DNA from 2 places in the Nocardia sp. NPDC004123 genome. Region 1 is predicted to be linked to the other one. Evidence: riboswitches for the same ligand, from Rfam matches in the RefSeq annotation. Region 1 holds a riboswitch; the other holds the start of a gene.
What was found. A riboswitch is a leader RNA that binds a small molecule or an ion and turns the genes downstream of it on or off. The one in region 1 is predicted to bind glycine.
Positions count from the first base shown of each region.

Region 1 (11,701 bases):
AACGGCCCAATCGAAGGAGTCAACACCAAAACCAAACTGATCAAACGACAAATGTATGGTCGGGCCAGCTTCCAGCTACTTCGCCACCGCATCCTTCTGGCCTAGCGCCCGACCACCACCGGAAGTGCGACAGAGCCGGCTGAGCGAAATCCCACTCGTTGAGCTATATTCCATTGCACCGCAGTAGATGGGACTGTAAATAGCTCCTCTGTCAAGCGGTAATGATGGTTCCGGTGGGTTGCTGGTCGGCGAGCATGGCATGGAAGACGACGTCGGAGAGCCTGCGTTTGAGGACCCGTAACACTTCGAGACCGCCGTCACCAGCGGCCTTGCGTCGTGCGAGTAGCTCGCGGGCCCCGGGATGACAGCGTGCTTGGGTGAGAGCGATGCGATGAAGGGCTGCATTGAGCTGTCGATTTCCGGTGCGAGACAAGCGATGTCGTGCCCGGTTGGATGACCAGACGGGAAGCGGTGCGGTGCCGTTGTGGCGGGCGAAGGCGTCTTTGGACTTGAACCGGTCGACTCCGGCGGTCTCGCCGATGATCTTCGCGGCGGTCAGCCCGGCGCAACCGACCACCGCCAGCAGCGTCGGTGCCACCTTTTGGACCCGTTCTTTGAGCGCGCCGGCCAGCTCGTCGATCTCGATGGTCAGTCGCCGGCAGTGGCCGACCAACGTCGTCGCCAGCTCGGCGACCAGTCCCTCGAATCGGGCCAGATGGGCTGCGACTTTGTCGTAGGCGCTGGCGCGTTCGAGCTTGCCCGGCGGTGTCCAGGCCGGGTCGAGTTCGTGCAGGTGCCAACGCAGCCGGGTGATGATGCGGGTGCGTTCGGCCACCAGGTCCTCACGGTGGTCGACCAGCAGCCTGATCTCACGTTCGACTCCGTCGAGCCGAGCCGCCGGGAGATCGGGTTCCCGCAGCGCTGCGCGGGCGATGGCCAGCGCATCGATGGGGTCGGACTTGCCGTATGTGCGGGCCGAATCTCGGGCGTTGGCCATGAGTTTCGGTGGAACCCGCACCACGCGCTCGCCCGCGGCGATGAGGTCGCGTTCGAGTCGCCGGGTCATGTTGCGGCAGTCTTCGATCGCCCACAGCCGGTCCGGATCAGGTTGCGCCTGCGCCCATTTCAGTAGCGTCAAGTGATCGCTGGTGGTTGTGAGGCTTCCCCCGGATAGTGGACACCGATTTGGCAGGACCGAAGGTCCTGCTGGAAGGATGTCTCCATGCCTCCTCGCAAGCGCCGGTCGTTCACGACCGAATACAAGGTCGAGGCTGCCCATCGGGTGATCGATTCCGGACGCACGATCGCCGATGTTGCCCGGGAACTGGGCTTGAACGAGGGCTTGCTTAGCAACTGGGTCAAAGACGAACGGCGCAGGATCGCCGCCGCTGAGGCCCATGGCGAGAAGCCCCTGGACTCGGCCGAGCGGGCCGAGTTGCTGCGGCTGCGAAAGCAAGTCGCCGACCAGGACAAAGACATCGCGTTCCTGAAAAAAGCTTCGGCGTACTTTGCCGCGATGCAGACGAACCGGCCCGGTTCGCTCTGATGGCCGAGTACGCCGACCCCGACGACCTAGCGGCCGGCGCCACCACCACGCGAGGATCGCGCCCCCGGTTCTCGATCGTGCGGATGGCACGGCTTCTGGGGGTCTCGACCTCGGGCTACTACGAGCATGTCAAACGGTGCGCGGCAACGGTTTTGACGCCACGTCAGCAGCGTCGTGCCGATCTCGAAGTGAAGATCACCGATATCCACGCCGAGTTCGACGGGACCTACGGATCACCGCGGATTACCGCCGAGCTGCGCGAGCGCGGCGAGATCGTGACCCGCAAAACCGTCGCCAAGATCATGGCCGGTCTCGGGGTCGAGGGCATCAGCCCACGCACGTTCAAGGTGAAAACGACGGTGGTCGACCCGAAGGCGTCGTTCCCGCCGGATCTGGTCGTCCGCGACTTCGATCGGGGCCGAATCGACGCGGTCTGGCTGACCGATATCACCTATCTCACCTGCGGACAGGGTGACATGTTCCTCTGCGCGATTCGGGACGGTCATTCCCGGAAAGTGTTGGGCTACAGTGTGTCCGACCACATCGGTGCCGACATGGTCACCGCGGCCATCGAAGACGCCGTCACCGCTCGCGGCGGACGCGCGCGCGGCACCATCCTGCATTCGGACCGTGGCGGGGAATTCACTGCCCACTTGACCGCGAAGGCATGTTTCCGCCACGGGCTGCGCCGATCGATGGGCGCGACCGGCATCTGCTGGGACAACAGCCCCGCCGAGTCGTTCTGGTCGACGTTCAAACACGAACACTACTATCGACACGTCTACGCTACGAAGCCCGAACTTGTTGCCGCGGTTGACAAGTGGATCAGCTTCTACAACACTACGCGGCGACACTCCGCGATCGGGATGCAAAGCCCCGACAATTTCGAGAAGTCACTCCACGCGGCTGCCTGACAGCGCATAAGCCCCCTGCCCACCATTTGGGGGGAACCTCAGTTGTGCCGACGGTCTTCGTCGACAGTTTGCGGCCGAGTTCATCGGCCGAGACCGCGGTGTGGGTGCGCTTGTGCGCGTCGATCCCGATGACCATCATGGGTGCGTGCCAGCCCTTTTCGTCGTGGGTGTCGGCCGTGGACCGGTCGGCAGGCATTTCCCAGTGGGGGTGATGCCACGCTCCTCTTAAGCCATGGCGGCCGGTCCCCGGTGTCGGCCGGGCGCAGTATTTACAACAGCCACGAAGGCGGGAACTCAACGGCAGAGCGACCCGGCCGACCTAATGGTGCTGACACTGGAAACAACGGCCCTGTCGCACTTTCGGTGGTGATGACCCCGGCATGGTCAGGCCAGCAGGATGCGATGCCGGAGCAGGTCGAATCCCGCTCGGCCATACATTTGTCGTTTGATCAGTTTGGTCTTCGCGTTGACACCTTCGATCGGACCGCTGTTGTAAGGCCCGGGCCGACGGCATCGTGGTCCTGGTCGACACCGGTGAGGAACGGTTCGAGCTCGATGAGGCCTGCCACGCGGACCTGCTTGATCCAGCAGTCGATTTCGGCGCCGCGCCGGTTGGCCATGATCTGCGCGAACTCGTGCACGAGCCGAGCGAGGACGGTCAGTTCCGGGCAGAGGGCCAGTAGTTCGTCGAGGTGGGCGCGATGCTGCTCGGGCAGATCAGCCCTGCGGACCATGATCGGGCTGGTCAGCCGCCGCGGCGAAGGCAGGATCCGGTCGGTGACGTGGCGTCCTTGATTGAGGTATTTGTGGAGCAGGTTCAGGCTGGCGGTGTAGCCGAGGGTTCTCAGCTCCTCGAACCGGGTGTGAGACGGGACCTCGGTTCGTCAGCGCGGCGGGTTCTGAGGTGATCCCGCAAGGGGCCGACCAGGCGGGTGCGATATTGCGGCGGGCGGCGGAGCCGATCTGGTTGCGGGACTCGGGCATAGCGTTTGACGGTGTTGAGTGCCAGACCGAGCCGACGCGAGCAGTCCAGCAGTCCGACGCCGTGGTCGAGCAGGGCGGGCAGGTCGTGCTAGCGTTGCAAAGTTGTTGTCTCGCGGGTCAACTGCTGTCGTTTGGGGCCAGGCCTTGGCCCAGCAAGCGCTGTGGGCGACGACCGCTTTCTCGACCATCCGGCCCAGGCCGTTCCACAGATGCCAGCGGCCGGAAGCGTGCACCATGCCGGGCAGGGCACGGCGGGCGCCCTCGGCATAGGCGGTGGAGCCGTCGCGCATGAGGACCTCGACCTCGAGATGCTCGCAGAGCCAGGCGCGTAGCGAATCGGACTTGCGATCGGGGAGCACGTCGATGCGTTGATGGGTGGCTGCGTCGATCAGGACGCTGGCGTAGTGCTGGCCGCAGCGCAAGGCGAAGTCGTCCACGCTCAACGCCTTCGGTGTCGACCGAGGCGGCAGCGGGATCTGCAACAGCATGCGGATCGCGGTGTGACGCGACAACGGGACCGGAAGCGCCGCGAGCAGTCGAATGCCGGCACAGCCGGCCAACTCCCGCACCACGGATCGAACCGCGACGGTCAGGCGCGCGGTTCTCCGCTGGTAGCGTTCCAAAACACCGGGCACCTGTTCACGGAACGTGTCGCGGCAGTCCAGTGTTGGGCATACAAGTCGGCGCGCTCGAACCCGCACCACCCGGCCATCTGCGCCGCCGCGCGCGCGGCACCGGGGTTCCGCAAAAGTTCTATTCAGAGTCTACGATTTGCCCTTGCCCCACCCGCGGATGGAGCCGCTCGGCGAGCGAGTTCGGCAGACTTCGATTCCGGGTCGATCGACAGTCATCGGAGATTGTGGGATGGAATTTCGCCGGATCCGGCTCCTCGGCGCGGTGTCGGCGGCAGTACTCGTCGCGGCGGGGTGCACCGTGCACACGCCGGGTACGAGCGCGCCTGACGAGTTGCACTGGAGCGCCTGCCCGCCGGGGACACCGAATGCCGAAGGCGTTGCCGTGCAGCGTGATCCGACCCAACAGTGCGCGACCTTGACGGTGCCGCGTGACTATTCCGCGGTGGACAGGGGCACCATCACGGTGACGGTGTCGCGGATCGCAACGGCGAAGCCCGGTGCGCGAAAGGGCTTTCTGCTCGTGTCGCCGGGAGGGCCGGGCGTGCCGGGTTTGGATCAGCCGGGTGTCATGCGCGCCCAGCTACCTGCCGCGATCACCGATGCCTACGACCTGGTCGGCCTCGATGACCGAGGCATCGGCAACAGCACGCCGGTGCATTGCGGGCTCGACGACGCCGATCGCGCGGCGGCCGTGGCGGGGGTGCCGTTTCCGGCGCCGGATGGAGCGGTGGACGCGAATATCGCCTATGCGAAACGGGTCGCCGACACGTGCGCCCGCAATGCGGGTGACTACCTACGAGACCTCACGACCGCCAATGTCGCGCGGGATATCGACCGGTTCCGGACAGCGCTTCGCACACCCACCCTGTCGTATCTGGGCACCTCGTACGGCACCTACCTCGGCGCGGTGTACGCGACCCTGTTCCCGTCGAGCACCGACCGAATGGTGCTCGACAGCGTCGTCAACCCGCTGGGCATGCAGACCTCGGCGCGCGAGATGTTCAGCCGGGGAGCCCAGGACGCGTTTCCAGCGCTGGCGCGGTGGTTGGCGGCCGCGGACGCCACACTGCACCTCGGCGCCGACGAATCCCAGGTCGAGGACTCCTACTACCGGACCGCAGAACGACTCGACCACACGCCGATCCGATTCGCCAACGGCCGCGTCCTGGATGGCAACGGACTGCGCATCCTCGTCTACGAGTGCGAGCAGAACGAGAAGTTCTATCTCTTGGTGGCCAACACGTTCCAAGTCGCGAACGGCGAGACGGCACCGACGAGCACTGGCGCGACGTCGAATTCGGCCGCGCTGCCGACCGAGATCCCCGACAACTTCCTGTCCGCCCAGTACGCCATCATGTGCGACGACCTACGCTGGCAACCCGACACCGGCCAGTTTCTCGGCGCCGTCGCCGCGGACAAGGCGAACTACCCCATCGGCAACGGCTTCGGCGGCAGCCCCTGGGCCTGCAACTACTGGCACTACCCGCCGAAGCAGGAACCGGTCCGGATCGGCGACAACGGCCCGGCCGATATCCTGCTGCTGCAGAACCGATTCGACCCGTCGACTCCGTATTCCGGTGCCCGCCAAACCCTGACGGCCCTGGGCACGCGGGCCGCGATGGTGACAGTCGAAAACACCGGTCACGGAGTCGATTTCAGCAACTCCTGCGTCCAGGACGCCCTGATCTCCTTCTTCGCCGGCAGCCATCTGCCCACCGGCGACCCCACCTGTCGATAGGCGGCGATCCAGGGAACCGTGGGCGACTCGGTACCCCAGCATCACTTCGTGATGCAATGCCTGCCTTCGCTGGTGGTGGGCTTGCTCCAGCACTGGCGAGTACGGGTCCGACTGACCAGTGGTGTGGTTCGACCGGCGTGGCTTCGAACCGGGGAGACAAATCGGTGGAGGCTGTGTACTGTCTGCTGCACCACAACTAAAGATGCCATTGACGCGTAGCGGGAGAACCTCCTTCGAGGAGGCGCCGTAGGAGCAATGTCCTCCCCGGGAATCTCTCAGGCCCCAGTACCGCAGCGCAGAGGCAACTCTGGAGAACAGGACCGGTCGCACAACCGGGACTTACCGAAGGTGTAGAGCACGACCGTAATAAGGTGTGCCCGGACTCTCAGGTTTCAAGGACAGAGCGGGGAGGTGTTCCCTAGTCGTTGTCCGGTGCGGTCCGGACATCATCGAAGCCGGAGTCCCCTCGTGCCTCACCAACCGTGCGATCCCATTTCCTTACTAGTCGGGGATTTTCCGGCGCGCCACATAGGCCCGAATAAACCCGCAGTCCAGCACATGCTCGACACCCTCGGATACCCGAGTCTCAACGAACTGATCGACGCAGCTGTGCCGGACCAAACTCGAAGTGGCACAATCCTTAACCTTCCGGCTGCACGCAGCGAGAAGCAGATTCTTTCCGATCTGCGCGCGCTGGCGGGGCGCAATCAGAAGCGTGTGCAAATGATCGGCCTCGGGTATTCCGACACCGTCACTCCAGCGGTGCTGCGACGCAACATGCTCGAGTCGCCGGCCTGGTACACGGCCTACACGCCGTACCAGCCGGAGATTTCCCAGGGCCGCCTCGAAGCGCTGCTGACCTTTCAGACGGTTATCGAGGACCTCACCGCATTACCGCTCGCAGGAGCATCGCTGCTGGATGAGGCGACCGCGGTGATGGAGGCGGTGCTGCTGATGCGCCGCGCGAACAAGGGGAAATCGTCGACATCACGGGTGATCGTCGACGCCCAAACTCTCCCTCAGACTCTGGCCGTGGTGCGCGGCCGCGCCAAGGCCATCGGCATCGATGTCGAGGTAGCAGACCTGGCAGTGGGGCTGCCCGAAGGCGACTTCTTCGGCCTGGTGCTCCAAGCGCCGGGAACCAGCGGTGTCGTGCGCGACCACGGACCGGTCATTGCGGAGGCGAAGGACCGCGGTGCGCTAACCACGGTCGCCGCCGATCTGCTGTCGCTCACTCTGCTCACCCCGCCCGGGGAGCAGGGTGCGGACATCGCCGTCGGCTCGGCTCAACGTTTCGGTGTGCCGCTGTTCTTCGGCGGTCCGCACGCCGGTTACATGGCCGTGCGTGACGGGCTCGAGCGGATGCTGCCCGGTCGACTGGTCGGTGTGTCCGTCGATGTCGAGGGCAACCCGGCTTACCGGCTCGCGCTGCAGACTCGTGAGCAGCACATCCGCCGTGACAAGGCCACCAGCAACATCTGCACCGCTCAGGCGCTGCTCGCGAACGTCGCCGCGATGTACGCGGTGTACCACGGCCCGGAAGGTTTGCGTGCCATCGCCGAACGCGTCCACGCGCACGCAACCGCTCTCGCGGCCGGTCTGCGCTGCGCCGGCCATGACGTCGTGCACCAGCGCTTCTTCGACACCGTTCTCGTTCACGTCCCCGACGCGGCGCGTGGCATCGTCGACCGCGCCGACCGCGACGGGATCAACCTGCGCTACGTCGACGCCGACCACATCGCCATTGCCTGCGACGAGTGCACCACCGACGACATTGTGGCTCGCGTTCTGGCGGTGTTCGGCGCGACCGTCCAGCTGGGATCGGTATCTGCGCTCGATGACACGCTGCGCAGAACCACCAGCTACCTGCGGCACACGGTCTTCCACTCACACCGCTCCGAGACCGCGATGCTCCGCTTCCTGCGCGCGCTCTCCGACAAGGACCTCGCCCTGGACCGCACGATGATTCCGCTCGGCTCGTGCACCATGAAGCTGAACTCGGCAGTGGAGATGGAACCGATCAGCTGGCCCGGGTTCGCCTCCATCCACCCGTACGCACCCGTCGAGCAGACCAGTGGATACCTGGAGCTGATTCGAGGCCTGGAGCAGTGGCTGAGCGAAATCACCGGCTATGACCGAGTCTCGTTGCAGCCCAACGCCGGATCCCAGGGTGAACTCGCCGGTCTGCTCGCGATCAACGGCTACCACGAGAGCCGCGGCGACACTGACCGCGACATCTGCCTGATCCCACAGTCCGCACACGGCACCAACGCCGCCTCTGCGGTACTGGCCGGCATGCACGTTGTCGTCGTCGCCACGGCGGAGAACGGCAACATCGACCTCGACGACCTGCGAGCCAAGATCGCCGCCCACGAGGGCAGGATCGCCGCGATCATGCTCACCTACCCCTCCACCCACGGGGTGTATGAGACCGACGTGCGCACCGTTTGCGACCTCGTCCACATCGCGGGAGGACAGGTCTACGTCGATGGCGCGAACCTCAACGCACTTGTCGGCCTGGCCGCGCCCGGTCAGTTCGGCGGAGACGTCTCCCACCTGAACCTGCACAAAACGTTCTGCATCCCGCATGGCGGTGGTGGCCCAGGTGTCGGTCCGGTCGCGGTACGCAAGCACCTCGCCCCCTTCCTGCCCGGTAACCCGCTCGGCACCGACGAGCTCGGCGTCCCGGTATCGGCCGCCAACTACGGATCCGCAGGCATTCTTCCGATAACGTGGGCGTACATCGCGTTGATGGGGCCGGACGGACTGACCCAGGCGACCAAGAACGCGGTCCTTGCCGCTAACTACGTCGCCAAGGCACTCGACGAGTACTTCCCCGTCGTCTACACAGGCCCTGGTGGCCTGGTCGCGCACGAGTGCATCCTCGACCTGCGCCCACTGACGAAGGCCACCGGCGTCACAGCCGAAGATGTCGCGAAACGGTTGATCGACTACGGCTTCCACGCCCCAACTCTGTCGTTCCCCGTCAACGGCACCCTGATGGTGGAGCCGACCGAATCCGAGGACCTCACCGAGCTCGACCGGTTCATCGAGGCGATGATCTCTATCCGTCGTGAGATCGACCTCGTCGGAGAGGGCGTGTGGTCGCTCGACCGCAGTCCCCTGCGGCAGGCCCCACACACCGCGGAACAGGTCACCAGGGACACCTGGGACCTGCCCTACCCGCGCCACACCGCCGCCTACCCGGTCGCATCCCCGCGATACGGCAAGTACTGGCCTCCGGTCCGACGCATCGACGGTGTCCATGGCGACCGCAACCTCGTCTGCTCGTGTCCGGCGCCCGAAGCCTTTGAGACCGACACCGCACCGAAGCAGGAGACCTTGGCATGACCACCGCTGTGACCCCTGTGTCGCCGCTGCTCGGTGAACACCTCGCCCTCGGTGCGAGCTTCACCGACTTCGCTGGCTGGCAGATGCCGCTCAAGTACGACAGTGAACTGGCCGAGCACCGCGCGGTACGGACCTCGGCGGGTCTGTTCGATCTGTCCCACATGGGGCAGATCGACATCGCCGGCACCGACGCCGGCGCCCTCCTCGACTACGCACTGGTCGGCGAGTTGTCGAAGATCGCTGTCGGCCGTGCCAAGTACTCACTGCTGTGCAACCCCGACGGCGGCGTGATCGACGACCTCGTCGTCTATCGACTGGCCGACGATCACTTCCTTGTCGTCGCCAACGCCGCCAATGCACCCACCGTGTTCGGTGAACTCGCCACCCGAGCTGAAGGGCTCGATGTAGCGGTCACCGACCGCTCGACCAAGACCGCGCTGATCGCCGTACAGGGCCCGACCTCCCAGGAAATCATCACCGCTCTCGTCCCGGACAAGAAGGCTCAACTGGTCGCCGACCTGAAGTACTACGCAGCAACTCCGGCCGAGGTCGCCGGTCTGCAGGTACTACTGGCCCGCACCGGCTACACCGGCGAGGACGGCTTCGAGCTGTACGTACCGAACGCCCGCGCCGTACTGCTGTGGCAGGAGCTCCTGACCGTCACCACCGCGCACGGCGGTGTACCTGCTGGGCTAGCCTGCCGCGACACCCTCCGGCTCGAAGCAGGGATGGCGCTCTACGGTCACGAACTGACCCTCGACACCAACCCGTACGAAGCCGGGCTCGGGAGGGTTGTCCGCCTGAACAAGAACTTCGTCGGTCGCGACGCGCTGCAAGAGCTCTCCCAAAAGACACCCCAGCGCCGACTCGTCGGACTCGCCGGCACCGGACGCCGCGCCGCACGCGCCGGCTACACCGTCCATGACGGCACGGGCGACCTTCCGATCGGGGCCGTCACCTCCGGAGCCCTATCGCCTACGTTGGGTCACCTGATCGCCCTGGCATTCGTCGACGTCACGCACAGCGAACCCGGCACCGCCGTCACGGTCGACATCCGCGGCAAGCTCGAACATTTCACGATCACTCCGTTGCCGTTCTACCGCCGCTCCTGATCTCGTTCCGGATCACGATCTGCGTACCACCTGCACCGGGTCGGCCCCCTCCACTACCGCTTCATAGTTGAAGCCTCATCCACTAGGTGTCCTCATGTCTTCCCACGCCATTCCCAATGACCGCAGCTACACCGACGACCACGAATGGGTCCTCCTCGCCCCGGGCGAGCCGCTGCCCGACAGCCCCGTTCGAGTCGGCATCACCTCGGTCGCCATCGACTCCCTCGGTGAGCTCGTGTTCGTCGACCTGCCCAAAGTCGGCACCGAGATCGTCGCGGGCGAAGCCTGCGGCGAGGTGGAATCGACCAAAACCGTCTCGGAGCTCTTCCCGCCGGTCAGCGGACGCGTCACGCTCGTCAACACCGCCGTGGTCGAGAACCCCGAACTCGTCACCGCCGACCCTTACGGCGAGGGCTGGCTGTTCGCGGTCCAGCCGACTGGTACCGGAAAGCTGCTAACAGCCGCGGAGTACGCGGAAAATAACGGAGTGAACGCATGAGCGTACTGGACCAGCGTCTCGCCGACTTCGATCCCGAGATCGCCACGTTGATCAGCAAGGAACTCGAGCGCCAGCGCACCGGCCTGGAAATGATCGCCTCGGAAAACCATGCGCCCATCGCGGTCATGGAAGCGCAGGGCTCGGTCCTGACCAACAAGTACGCCGAAGGCTATCCGGGACGGCGCTACTACGGTGGCTGCGAGCACGTCGACATCATCGAGCAGATCGCAATCGACCGCATCAGGACTCTGTTCGGTGCCGAATTCGCCAACGTCCAGCCGCACTCGGGCGCCACCGCGAACGCGTCGGTGATGCATGCGCTGATTAAGCCAGGCGACACCATCCTCGGCCTGTCCCTCGCCGACGGCGGCCACCTGACCCACGGCATGCGGCTGAATTTCTCGGGCAGGCTCTACAACGTCGCGGCCTACGGGGTGGCCGAGCAGGACTACCGCATCGACATGGACGCCGTCGCGGCAGCCGCACGCGACCACCGACCCCAGCTGATCATAGCCGGCTGGTCCGCCTACCCGCGCCACCTCGATTTCGCGCGATTCCGAGAGATCGCCGACGAGGTCGGCGCCTACCTCATGGTCGACATGGCGCACTTCGCCGGCCTGGTGGCCACCGGGCTGCACCCGTCACCGGTGCCACACGCCCACGTGGTGACCTCGACGACACACAAGACCCTCGGCGGCCCCCGCGGCGGCATCATCCTCACCAACGACGCCGACATCGCCAAGAAGATCGACTCCGCAGTTTTCCCCGGCCAGCAGGGCGGTCCGCTCGAACACGTGATCGCGGGCAAAGCCACCGCCTTCAAGATGGCGGCCGAGCCCGAGTTCGCGCAACGGCAACAGCGGGTACTCGACGGTGCGAAGGTGCTTGCCGAGAGACTGAGCCAGCCCGACGTCAAGAACGT
Region 1 is NZ_JBSGGG010000055.1:2,655-14,355, reverse strand. It holds partial or broken gene ACWEQQ_RS44510 (ISL3 family transposase) at 1-105, shown strand, start outside; gene ACWEQQ_RS44505 (IS110 family transposase) at 212-1,279, opposite strand; gene ACWEQQ_RS44500 (transposase) at 1,223-1,546, shown strand; gene ACWEQQ_RS44495 (IS3 family transposase) at 1,546-2,460, shown strand; gene ACWEQQ_RS44490 (hypothetical protein) at 2,910-3,194, opposite strand; gene ACWEQQ_RS44485 (transposase) at 3,345-4,079, opposite strand; gene ACWEQQ_RS44480 (alpha/beta hydrolase) at 4,309-5,817, shown strand; glycine riboswitch at 6,027-6,118, shown strand; gene gcvP (aminomethyl-transferring glycine dehydrogenase) at 6,376-9,168, shown strand; gene gcvT (glycine cleavage system aminomethyltransferase GcvT) at 9,165-10,280, shown strand; gene gcvH (glycine cleavage system protein GcvH) at 10,375-10,779, shown strand; gene glyA (serine hydroxymethyltransferase) at 10,776-11,701, shown strand, end outside.

Region 2 (11,701 bases), on a different contig from region 1:
CGGACCGGCATCCCTGGTGTTGCAGCGGCACATCGTGAACGCCTTCGTCCGCTCGGGACTCAAATGATCACAGTCCGAACACCCGCCGCGCGTTCCCGTCCAGGTACAGCTCCCGGGTCTCGTCGTCCAGGCCCAGCTGCCCCAGCCCGTCGAGCGCGTGCTGCGGCATGATCATCGGATAGTTGGTGCCGAACAGCACCTTCCGCCGCCCGCTCGTGGTCTTCAGATACGCGACCAACGCCGGCGGCAGCCGCTTCGTGGTGTACGCCGAGGTGTCGATGACCACGTTCTCGTGCTTGCGCGCCACCGCGATCATCTCCTCGGTCCACGGATAACCGACATGACCGCACACGATCGTCAGCTCCGGGAAATCCAGGGCGATCCGGTCGATATAGGGAATCGGCCGCCCCGGCTCCGAGGGCCGCAGCGGCCCGGTGTGCCCGACCTGCGTGCAGAACGGAATCCCCAGATCCACGCACGCCGCGTACAGCGGATAGAACCGCGCGTCGGTCGGCGGCACCTCCCACAACCACGGCAGCACCCGCACCCCCTTGAACCCCTCTTCCCGCACCCGATGCCGCAGCTCCCGCACCGACTCCATCGGCCGCCGCAGATCCACCGAGGCCACCCCGATCAGCCGGTCCGGCGCCTCCGCAACCCATTGGGCCACTTCGTCATTCGAGATGAGCACGCCCTCCGGCGCGCACCACGCCGACAGCAGCGCCCGATCCACGCCGCCGGCGTCCATGGCGGCCAGCGTGGCCTTCAGCGGAATCTCCTCCGACGGGATGACATCGCCGGTCCACCGCCGCAGCGAGTCGAAGATGTCACGCTCGAGAAAGCGACCCGTCGGATGCTGTGCCCAGGCGTCGATCGTCATCACTGACCACCCCACTGCTCTCCGGGTCCGCAGCGCTCGCCGGCTCCGGACCGTCCAGACATTCCAGGAACGCGGCCACCGCCGGATTGGTCTCCGCACTGCGCCACACCGCGTACAGATCCAGTGTGGGCACCGGATCCACGATTTTCACCGCAACCGGCATACTTCCCGGTCCACCCATCCCCATGGAGATGGCGCGCGGCAGCGACGCGAACCCCACCAGCGGCCGCACCGACACCATGTGCGCGGTCGCCCCGGGATCATCGGCGTACTGCGTGACATTCAGCGAGATCCGCGACTGCGCGGCCGCCCGGAAGATGTTGTCGTACATGGCCGGGCACTGCTCCCGCGCGAACAGCACACACTCCTGGTCCTGCAATTCGGCGAACGGCACCCCCGCCCGGTCCGCCCACCGATGCCGCCTGCCCACCACCGCCACCAGCGGCACCCGATGCAGCAGCCGCCGGTACCGGAACTCCGGCGTGCTCGGATGGCCGTACACCATGGCCACATCCAGCGCGCCCTCCGCGAGCGCGGTGAGCTGCGGGCCGGTCCGCTTCTCCCACAGCGACACCTCGACATCGGGATACCGCTCGGTCATTCGGACCAGCGTGCCCGGCAGCACGTGCCGGCTCGCGGGCAGGTTGTAGCCGACATTCACCGTCCCCACCCGGCCGTCCGCCAGGGCCCGCGCCGCCCGTGCCGCCCGATCCAGCTGCGCCACGATCTGCCGGGCCTGTAGCTCGAACTCCCGCCCGGCCGGCGTGAGCCGCACCTCATGGGAGTTCCGCGCCACCAGCGTCACGCCGATCGACTTCTCCAGCTTCTGCAACTGCGCGCTCAGGCTCGGCTGCGTCAGATGCAGCCGCCGGGCCGCGCGCCCGAAGTGCAGCTCCTCGGCGAGGGTGATGAACGAGACCAGATGTCGGATCTCCATGGGCCGGCTCCTCGGTAATACCCGCCACGCTCGTCGCGATACCAGCCACGCTAGCCCCGGCAGGTAACCGGCGATGAATTGCGGATCTCCGCGGAACAAATGGCCGATGGCCTTCGTTGTACCTCCACGGCTCCAGGTCCGCGCTCCACGCGGGCACCCCGGAGTCAGGGGGCGAAAAAATCACCCGACAACGGCAGGTCCGTTGTGCCACCATGTTTTTCACCGATGATCAGCCGACCGTCACGGTCGTGACCAGCAGGAGAGGAGGAGACGGCAATGAATCCGAGGTTCAGCGAACAGTATCCGAGTTCGCCCGAACAGCGCGCCCTACTCGTGCGCCATGCCGAGCGCAGCCTGCGCGGCGACGACCGGAACATCGGCCGTCTCCAGGCCCACGCGTAAGCGGGCAACTCCCTCCTTCTGTTCCATCCCTTTCACGAAACATGGTGACCCCCATGCTGTTCCGTCACGCCGACGACCCGGAGATAACCACCGACAACTGGATACACGCCGGAGTGCTGCTGCTCAACGCCTCCTACGAGGCGTTGACCACGATCCGCGCCGAGCGCGCGGTGGTGCTGCTGCTCGGCGGCGCCGCCGAGACCGTCACCGATCGGCGGCCGCACTTCCCGATCCGCTCGAAGCACCTGGAGCTGGCGCTGCCGGAGACCATCCGGCTGCACCGCTACATCTACCTCGAGCACCGGATCCTCGTGCACGACGACGACAGCCGCGCCACCCTGGCCGCGGTCCTGCGCCGCGACCGCTACCGCTGCGGGTACTGCAACGACTGGGCCCGCACCGTCGACCACATCCGCCCGCGCTCGAGGGGTGGGCCCAATACCTGGGCCAACCTCGTCGCCGCGTGCGGTCCCTGCAATACGTACAAGGCGGACCGGACTCCCGAGGAGGCCGGCATGCGCCTGCTGTGGGAGCCCAAAGCCCCCAATGACAGAGAGCGGGCCCAGCGTCAGGTCTGGAAGGAACTGGCGGCGTCCTGAAGACCGGGACCGGGACCGATCTCGATGAACGAAGAACACCCGCACCGCGTGATCGGACATGAGAGGAGCGAGATCCGATGACGAACACTGCACTTCGGGAGCCGACCCTGGCGGATCTGCTCCCCATCTCCGACTCGAAGGACTACTGGCAGCGCGCGGCCTGCAAGGGTGACCCGAACCACGAGGCGTGGTTCCCGTACCCCTCGCAGGACTTCGACTACGCCCGCACCATCTGCGCGGCCTGCCCGATCCGCCGCGAATGCGGTGACTTCGCGGCCCGCACCGGCCAGTCCGGCGTCTGGGGCGGTCACGAGTACGACCGCGGCAAGCTGATTCGCGACTGACACCTCGGCGGTGGCTCCCCTCGGAGTCACCGCCGTTGTCGTCGCTGGCCCGCCGGGTCCAGGCCGGTCGCACTGCGCGTAACCGCCTGGCACAGGTGGCTACCATCCCGTCAACATAGGATGGTCGCTCGTGGGAACTCATCGCGCCGCGGGCGGGTCACGAGGTGTCAGCAAGGGACCGGTTATCGCAGTCGTCGCGGTGACAGTGCTAGCGCTGGCCGTCGTCGGCTGGGCCTGGCTGTCGGATCGATCCAAGGAGCGCGACAGCCGCGCCGCCGCCTCCTGCGTGGAGGGCACCGCCACCCTGAACGTGACCGTCGATCCCGACATCCTCACCCCGGTCAAGGCCGCGGCCGACCGCTTCAACGCCACCAAACCGCACGTGCGCGACCACTGCGCCGAGGTGGCCGTGGCCGCACAGCCCTCGGCCGCCATGGTCGCCGCCTTCACCTCCGGCAAGGCGTGGGATCCGGCGCTGGGCCCGCAGCCCGCGCTCTGGATTCCGGAGTCCTCCCGCTCGGTCGAGCAGATGCGCGTACCGGGCCTGATCGCGGGCACCCCGGCCCCCATCGCGGTCAGCCCCATCTCCCTGGCCGTCCCCGACGACCTGCGCCGCGCGCTCGAGACCGCCAAGGTGCACTGGTCGGACCTGCCCCGGCTGCAAGAGGGTTCGCTCGCCGACCTCGGGCTGCCCACCTGGGGCAAGCTGCGCCTGGCCATGCCCGCCGGGGACGGCTCGCTGGCCATCGCGGCCGCGGTCGGCTCGGGCGTCTCCGGCACCGATCCCCTCGACGAGAAGGCCGTCGCCACCGGTCAGGTGGTCTCGGCCATCTCCGGCCTGGCCGCGGGCGCACCCGCCGCCAAGGACGTGGCCGGCGCGCTCACCGACCTCTCGGGAGCCCCCGACCCGGCCACCGCTCCAGTGCACGCGGTGGCCGCCACCGAGCAGCAGATCCGGGCCCGCAACGGGCTGACCGCCTTCCGCCCCGACGGCGCGGGCCCGGTCGCCGACTACCCGGCCGCCCAGCTCACCGGCTCGTGGGTGGACCAGACCCAGAATCTGATCGCGGGCCTGTTCGCCGACTTCCTGCGCGCCCCCGACCAGTCGAAGCTGTTCACCGACAACGGTTTCGGCGCCGCGCCCCCGGCCACCGCCCCGGTCCCGGCGAAGGCGGTCCTGGACAAGGTGGGCCAGATCCTCGCCCATCCGGTGCTCGGTGTGCAGGCCACCGTGCTGCTCGACGTTTCGTCCTCCATGTCCACCACCGAGGGCTACGGCACCCGTCTCGCCAATGCGGCCGCGGCACTGGAGTCCACGATGGGCGTCATGCCGCCGGGCTTCGGCCTGGGCGTGTGGGAGTACTCGAAGAACCTCGACGGGAACAACCCCTACAAGGTCCTGACCCCGACCGCGCCGCTGTCGGACGATCAGCGCACCGCCATCAGCCAGGCCCTGACCACGGTCACCGCGAGTACCTCCAAGCCGGACCGCACCTATCCCACGCTGCAGGCCGCCTACAAGAACGTGCTCGCCAACTACGCCGCGGCCCGCACCAATTCGATCCTGCTGATCACCGACGGCCCCGAGGACGATTCCACGGTCACCGGCGATCAGCTGCTCGCCGACATCGCCGCCGTGACGGATCCGGCGCATCCGGTGCGGATCGACGTCATCGTGGTCGGCGGGCCCGGCACCCAGACCCTGCAGACCCTCACCCAGCGCACCGGCGGCACCTACACCAAGGTGAACACCACCGCGGAGCTGCCGTTCGGCACCGCGGTCTCACAGGCGCTGACCACGCCCTGACCGGCCCGAATTCCAGGGCGGCAAGGGCACGGCAACACGGCGGCAGCGCTTTCCGCATTCGCCAGCAAACCCGTGGCATATTCGGCGAATGGCACAAAGCACTGGTCCCGAACCCACACTGAAACAGGGCTTCGCCGCCGGAACGACGATCGCGGCGGGCATCCTGCTGCTCGTCGTCGGCGCGCTGTCGATCCTGCAGGGCATTTCCGCGGTGGCGTCGGACGACCTGCTGGTCGTCGGCTACGACTACGTCTACAAGATGAACACCACCGGATGGGGCTGGATCCACATCGTCCTCGGCATCCTCGAGATCGTGGTGGCGATCGGCCTGCTCCGGGGCACCACCTGGGGCCGGGTCGCCGCCCTGGTCCTGGCGGCCCTGTCCATCGTGGAGAACTTCCTCTGGATTCCCTACTACCCGGCCTGGTCGCTGCTCATCATCGCGCTCGACGTCGTGGTGATCTGGGCCATCTCCACCTACAAGCCCGTCACCGTCTGAGCCCCGGCGCGATGACCGTGCCCGCGGCACCGCCGCGCCGATAGTGCCTGCGGCACAACGGTGAAGCGCCCCATCGGTTCCGGAACCGATGGGGCGCTTCACTGTTCGACGGTCAGTCGCCGATCACTCGGCGTACGCGTCCAGCGGCGGGCACGAGCACACCAGATTGCGGTCGCCGTAGGCGCCGTCGATGCGGCGCACCGAGGGCCACACCTTGGCCCGGGCGTGCTTCACGCCCATCGGGTAGACGGCGAGTTCGCGGCTGTAGGGGTGATCCCATTCGCCCACCAGGCATTCCGCGGTGTGCGGCGCGCCGCGCAGCGGGTTGTCCTCGACCGGCCAGACCCCGGCCTCGACCTGGTCGATCTCGCCCTTGATGGCGATCATGGCGGTGATGAAAGCGTCCAGCTCTTCGAGGTTCTCGCTCTCGGTGGGCTCCACCATGAGGGTGCCCGCGACCGGGAAGCTCATGGTCGGAGCGTGGAAGCCGTAGTCCGCCAGGCGCTTGGCCACATCGTCGACGGTGACGCCGGTGCGCTTGGTGATCTCACGCAGATCCAGGATGCACTCGTGGGCGACCATGCCGTTGTCGCCGGTGTAGAGCACCGGGAAGTGCGGATCCAGCTTGCGCGCAATGTAATTGGCCGAGGCGATGGCGGTCAGGGTGGCGCGGCGCAGGCCGTCGGCGCCCATCATGCGGATGTAGGCCCAGGTGATCGGGAGGATCGAGGCCGAGCCGTACATGGCCGCCGACACCGCGTGCGAACCCTTTTCGAGGGGATTGCCCGGCAGGTACTGCGCCAAGTGCTCGCGCACCGCGACCGGGCCCACGCCCGGGCCGCCGCCGCCGTGCGGGATGCAGAAGGTCTTGTGCAGGTTCAGGTGGCTGACATCGCCGCCGAACTTGCCCGGACGGGCCAGTCCGACAAGGGCATTGAGGTTCGCGCCGTCCACGTACACTTGGCCGCCGGCCTCGTGCACCAGCCCGCACAGCTCGGCCACCTCGTGCTCGTACACGCCGTGGGTGGACGGGTAGGTGATCATGATGCAGGCCAGCCGCTCGGCGTGGTCGGCGATCTTGGCGCGCAGATCGTCGAGGTCGATGTCGCCGTTGGGGCGGGTTTTCACCACCTCCACCCGCATGCCCACCATGGCGGCGGAGGCGGCATTGGTGCCGTGCGCGCTGGAGGGGATCAGGCAGGTGTCCCGGTGCGAGTCACCGCGATCCAGGTGGTAGCGGCGAATGGCCAGCAGGCCCGCGTACTCGCCCTGGCTACCGGCATTGGGCTGCAAGGAAACCCGGTCGTAGCCGGTGACCGCGCACAGCCAGCCCTCCAGGTCCTCGATCAGCTTGATCAGGCCCGGGGCGTCCTCGACGGGGGCGTAGGGGTGCACCCGGTTGAAGCCCGGCCAGGTGATGGACTCCATCTCCGCGGCCGCGTTCAGCTTCATGGTGCAGGAGCCGAGCGGAATCATGCTGCGGTCCAGGGCGATGTCCTTGTCCGACAGCGCGCGCAGGTAGCGCAGCATGGCGGTCTCGGTGCGGTACCTGGTGAACGCGGGCGCGGTCAGGTACTCCGAGGTGCGGACCTCGATGTGCGGGCGCTGCTTGCCGTGGAAGAGCGCGCCCTCCGGGCCGACCGGGATCTCCGCGCCGAAGCAGTCCAGCACGTCGACGATGTGGGCGTCGGTGGTGACCTCGTCGCAGGCGATCGCCACATGATCGGCATCGACCAGCCGCAGGTTGATCCCGCGCCCCTTCGCCTTGGTCACAATGGATTCCGCACCCGCGGGCACGTGCACCAGCACGGTGTCGAAGAAGCTCTGGTGCACCACCGCGTCGCCGAGTCCGGCGGCCAGCCACTGGGCGTGGCCGTGCACCCGGCGCGCGAGCGAGCGCAGCCCGTCCGCGCCGTGATACGAGGCGTACATGGCGGCCAGGATGGCCAGCAGCACCTGCGCGGTGCAGATGTTCGAGGTCGCCTTCTCGCGGCGAATGTGCTGCTCACGGGTCTGCAGGGCGAGCCGGTAGGCCGGGTTGCCGTCCGCGTCCACGGAGACGCCGACCAGGCGGCCCGGCAGCTGTCGCGCATGCGCGCTGTGCACCGCGAGGTAGCCGGCGTGCGGCCCGCCGAAGCCCAGCGGCACGCCGAAGCGCTGCGTGGTGCCGAAACAGGCGTCCGCGCCCTGCTCCCCCGGCGGCGTAATCAGCGTCAGCGCAAGCAGATCCGCGCCGACCGCCACCAGCGCGCCCCGCGCGTGCGCGGCCTCGATGACCGGCGCCCAGTCCACGATCCGGCCGGACGCGCCCGGCTGCTGCACGATCACGCCGAAGAAGTCGCCTTCGGGCAGCTGCCCGGCCGCCAGGTCGGCCTCGACGATCTCGATGCCCAGCGGCTCGGCCCGGGTGTAGAGCAGCGTCCGGGTCTGCGGGAACAGATCGGTGTCGATGAGCAGCCGCTCGGACTTGCTCTTGCGGTTGGCCCGCTGCAGCAGTGTCATGGCCTCGGCCGCCGCGGTGGCCTCGTCCAGCATGGAGGCGTTGGCGACCTCCATGGCGGTCAGGTCGGCGACCATGGTCTGGAAGTTCAGCAGCGCCTCGAGCCGGCCCTGGCTGATCTCCGGCTGGTACGGCGTGTACGCCGTGTACCAGGCCGGGTTCTCGACGAGATTGCGCAGCAGCACCGGCGGGGTGAGGGTGTCGTAGTAGCCCAGCCCGATCATGGAGGTGGCCACGGTGTTCGAATTCGCCAGCGCCGCAAGCTCGGCGAGCGCCTCGTGCTCGGAGAGCGCGGCGGGCAGCGCGTTCAGCCCGTTGCCCTCGGGCGCATCCAGGATGCCGGCGGGCACGGCCCGGGTGGCGAGTTCGTCCAGCGACTCGACGCCCACGGCCTCCAGGATGCGGCCGGTCTCGGCGCTGTCGGGGCCGATGTGGCGGTCGGCGAAGGATCGAGTCCAGATCACGGCTGCTCTCCAAAGGGGTGGGCGGGGGTCGGCTCGGCGGCCGACGTGTCGTCTGCCCTCCCCCTCTGTCCTCGATGCCTGAGAGATTCGGACCCCGGCCTTGCGGCCGTTGACCTTTCACCATGGGCGGGTGACGCGAGGTCACCACTTTCCAGAGGCGTCGAAACTCCGCACGGTCCCTGGTGCCTGAGAGATTGACGGGGAGGTGCTGCTCCTTCGGCGTCCGAGACTATCCCCGGAACTCTCCCGCACGGCTGCGACGCACTGTCAGTCTAAGCGGCGCCAGGTTACAAGAATGTTGCCTGGGCAGGTTTCAGACTGTGGCGCAGTTCAAAAGGCCCGCCCCGGATACCCGAAACGCGCGCCGCAAGAAGCGACGCGCGTCCGGAAAAGGGTGCCTAGCCGGTCTTGCTCATGCGGGCCTTGCGGCGGAAGGACAGCTCGTCCTCGGGACGGTCCGAGGTGGTCGCGGTCTCGGCGCGCTCGGCCGGGAAGTTGGCGATCGCTCCGGTGAGTTCGCGCATGGCGCCGCTGACGGCGATGCCGAACACGCCCTGGCCACCCTGCAGTAAATCGACCACCTCTTCGGCGGAGGAGCACTCGTAGACGGTGGTGCCGTCGGAGAAGAGGGTGATACCGGCGAGGTCTTCGACGCCCCGGCTGCGCAGGTGATCCACGGCGATGCGGATGTTCTGCAGCGAGATGCCGGCGTCGAGGAGCCGCTTGACGATCTTCAGGACCAGGATGTCCTTGAACGAGTACAGCCGCTGGCTGCCGGATCCGGTGGCACTGCGGATGGACGGGACGACCAGTCCGGTGCGGGCCCAGTAATCGAGCTGGCGGTAGGTGATGCCGGCCACCTGGCAAGCGCTGGGCACGCGGTAGCCGACGAGTTCGTCGGGCACCGTGTCATCGGGGAACAGCCCTGGCTGCACCACATCCTGAGGTTGCGGTTGATCTCCCACTGACTACTCCCTTACTGCTTACCTATCAGGGCTCGGGCTCTGTCAATCGACGCTGGAGCGTTGGCCTAACAATCGAGGCTACTCCCCTGATTGTCGCGGCAGAATCGGCACCGGCAAAGCTTGATCAGCCGCGTGTTTTTAACCCTAAACCTGAGGTAGAGACCCTGTTTTGTCCCGTTTGGAGATCATTACCAGGTCAGGAACTGGTCAGCTGTCCGTGGCCTTGAAATCGTCGGGAGATACCGATTCGAGAAACTCCTTGAACTTCTCGACCTCGTCCTCGCGCTCGTCCGGCATGACCAGTCCGGCCTCTTCCAGTACCGGCTCCTCGGCATAGATCGGGCAGCCCACCCGCAGCGCGATGGCCACCGAATCCGAGGGCCGCGCGGAGATGCGCAGATCGTTCTCGAAGACCAGGTCGGCGTAGAAGGTGCCCTCCTGCAGATCCACGATCCGCACCTCTTTGAGGGTGTGCCCGAGCTCCTTGATCAGGATCTTGATCAGATCGTGGGTCAGCGGGCGGATGGGCGTGACGCCCTCCTGCTCCAGCACGATCGCGGTGGCCTCGGCCTGGCCGATCCAAATAGGTAGATAGCGGTCGCCGGAGACCTCTCGGAGCAACAGCACGGGCTGATTCTGTGGTTGTTCGACACGGATGCCGATCACACGCATTTCGCTCATCGCACTGCCTCCCAAGATCCTCACCGGCCGCCCAACCCGGCTGTAATACCGAGTCTAGGCGAAGAATTCAGCCCCCGAGGGAAGCGCGCACAGAGGTCTTCACCAGGCAGGTGTGCAGAGTCAGCGACAATGCCGCCAACTCGCGGACCGTCTCCTCGGCCCGGGCGCGGGCATCCGCGTCGCGGCTCTTGGCGATCGGCGCCGCGATCTGCGCGACCATGGCGGCCTCGCGATCGGCGGCCAGTTTGAAGGCGCGCAGATGCCTTGCCTCCAAACCGAATTCGCTCAGAGCCTTGGCGGTGCGGGCCAGCGTGACGGCGTCGCCGTCGAAATAGCCTGCGGCACCGGGGGTAATGAGGTTGGCGCGAATCAGCTCGGTCAGGAACTTCTCGTCGATGCCCGCCTGCTCGAGCAGATCCGCCCGGGTGATCCGGATTTCGTGGTCGAACCGGAGCTCCTCGGGCGATACCTCACCGGGCACGGCGGTCAGCCGCCGCAGGCGGCCGCCTCCATTGGGCGACAGACCATCTCTCGTGTCGGGCCCAGGTCTGGAATCGGGCACGGCCCCTCCCACGGCGTTCGCCCGGGCCCGGGCCTCCCGGACCCCGAGCGTCGCCGCCCCACTGTCGATCGCTTCGAGCTGTTCCTTGATCACCTTCAACGGCAGGTACTGATCCCGCTGCGCGGTCAGCACGAAGCGCAGACGCTCGACGTCCGCCACATGAAAGCGGCGGTACCCCGAGGGCGTGCGCTCCGGGCTGATCAGGCCCTCCGACTCCAGGAATCGGATCTTGGAGATGGTGATGTCCGGAAAATCCGGACGCAGGAGATCCAGCACGGAGCCGATCGACATGCCTCCGCGCGTCCACTGCGCTGCGCCAGTCATTCCGCTCGGTCCTATAGACCCGAGTCGCTCGTCGCCGGTCGCGGTCCCGTCAGGAAGACGAGACGGAACTTGCCGATCTGGACCTCGTCACCGTTCTGCAGCTCCGAGGAATCCACCGGCTCCCGGTTGACGTAGGTGCCGTTGAGGCTGCCCACATCGACGACCTGGAAGGTGTCGTCGTCCTGGCGGAATTCCGCGTGACGCCGGCTGACGGTGACATCGTCCAGGAAGATGTCGCTGTCGGGATGGCGTCCCGCCGAGGTGGTCGGCTGGTCGAGCAGGAAGCGCGAGCCGGCGTTCGGACCACGCTTGACCACCAGCAGGGCCGCGCCCGCGGGCAGGCCCTCCACTCCCTGCACCGGCTGCTCGCCGGTCTGCTCGGTGCGCGACGTGTCGACCTCGTTCAGGAAGTCGGCACGGAACACCGAAGTGGTCTCTGCTGCCGTTTCCTGGTAACCCGGGTCCTTGTTCTCGCTCACCCTTGCTCTCCTCCTCGAACCGAATAATCCATGCAAGCAGTTGATGCCCTCAGCGATGCGGCACTCCGGCCGCTCCCCGCTTCGGGTAGGTCCGGATAATCCGGACACCGGCTGCGCGCACTTCTGTTGGCATTGACCGTACCCTGCCAGGGCGTACCCGTGCAGGTAGAACTGTGAAGGCTCCTTCAGCCTCCGATAACTCCTTGATAACCTGCGGCATCGAGGAGCTTTCCGAGCGCCGCTTCGAGCGCCTCGGCG
Region 2 is NZ_JBSGGG010000011.1:218,396-230,096, forward strand. It holds gene ACWEQQ_RS18125 (amidohydrolase family protein) at 68-880, opposite strand; gene ACWEQQ_RS18130 (LysR family transcriptional regulator) at 828-1,817, opposite strand; gene ACWEQQ_RS18135 (hypothetical protein) at 2,094-2,219, shown strand; gene ACWEQQ_RS18140 (HNH endonuclease) at 2,273-2,818, shown strand; gene ACWEQQ_RS18145 (WhiB family transcriptional regulator) at 2,896-3,162, shown strand; gene ACWEQQ_RS18150 (VWA domain-containing protein) at 3,293-4,969, shown strand; gene ACWEQQ_RS18155 (DUF7144 family membrane protein) at 5,058-5,468, shown strand; gene gcvP (aminomethyl-transferring glycine dehydrogenase) at 5,592-8,432, opposite strand; glycine riboswitch at 8,596-8,691, opposite strand; gene ACWEQQ_RS18165 (MerR family transcriptional regulator) at 8,831-9,397, opposite strand; gene ACWEQQ_RS18170 (bifunctional nuclease family protein) at 9,605-10,078, opposite strand; gene ftsR (transcriptional regulator FtsR) at 10,146-10,931, opposite strand; gene garA (glycogen accumulation regulator GarA) at 10,976-11,443, opposite strand; gene gcvH (glycine cleavage system protein GcvH) at 11,629-11,701, opposite strand, start outside.
Region 2: linked by a shared signal. The riboswitch ahead of gcvP (aminomethyl-transferring glycine dehydrogenase) and the one ahead of gcvP (aminomethyl-transferring glycine dehydrogenase) in region 1 are both predicted to bind glycine.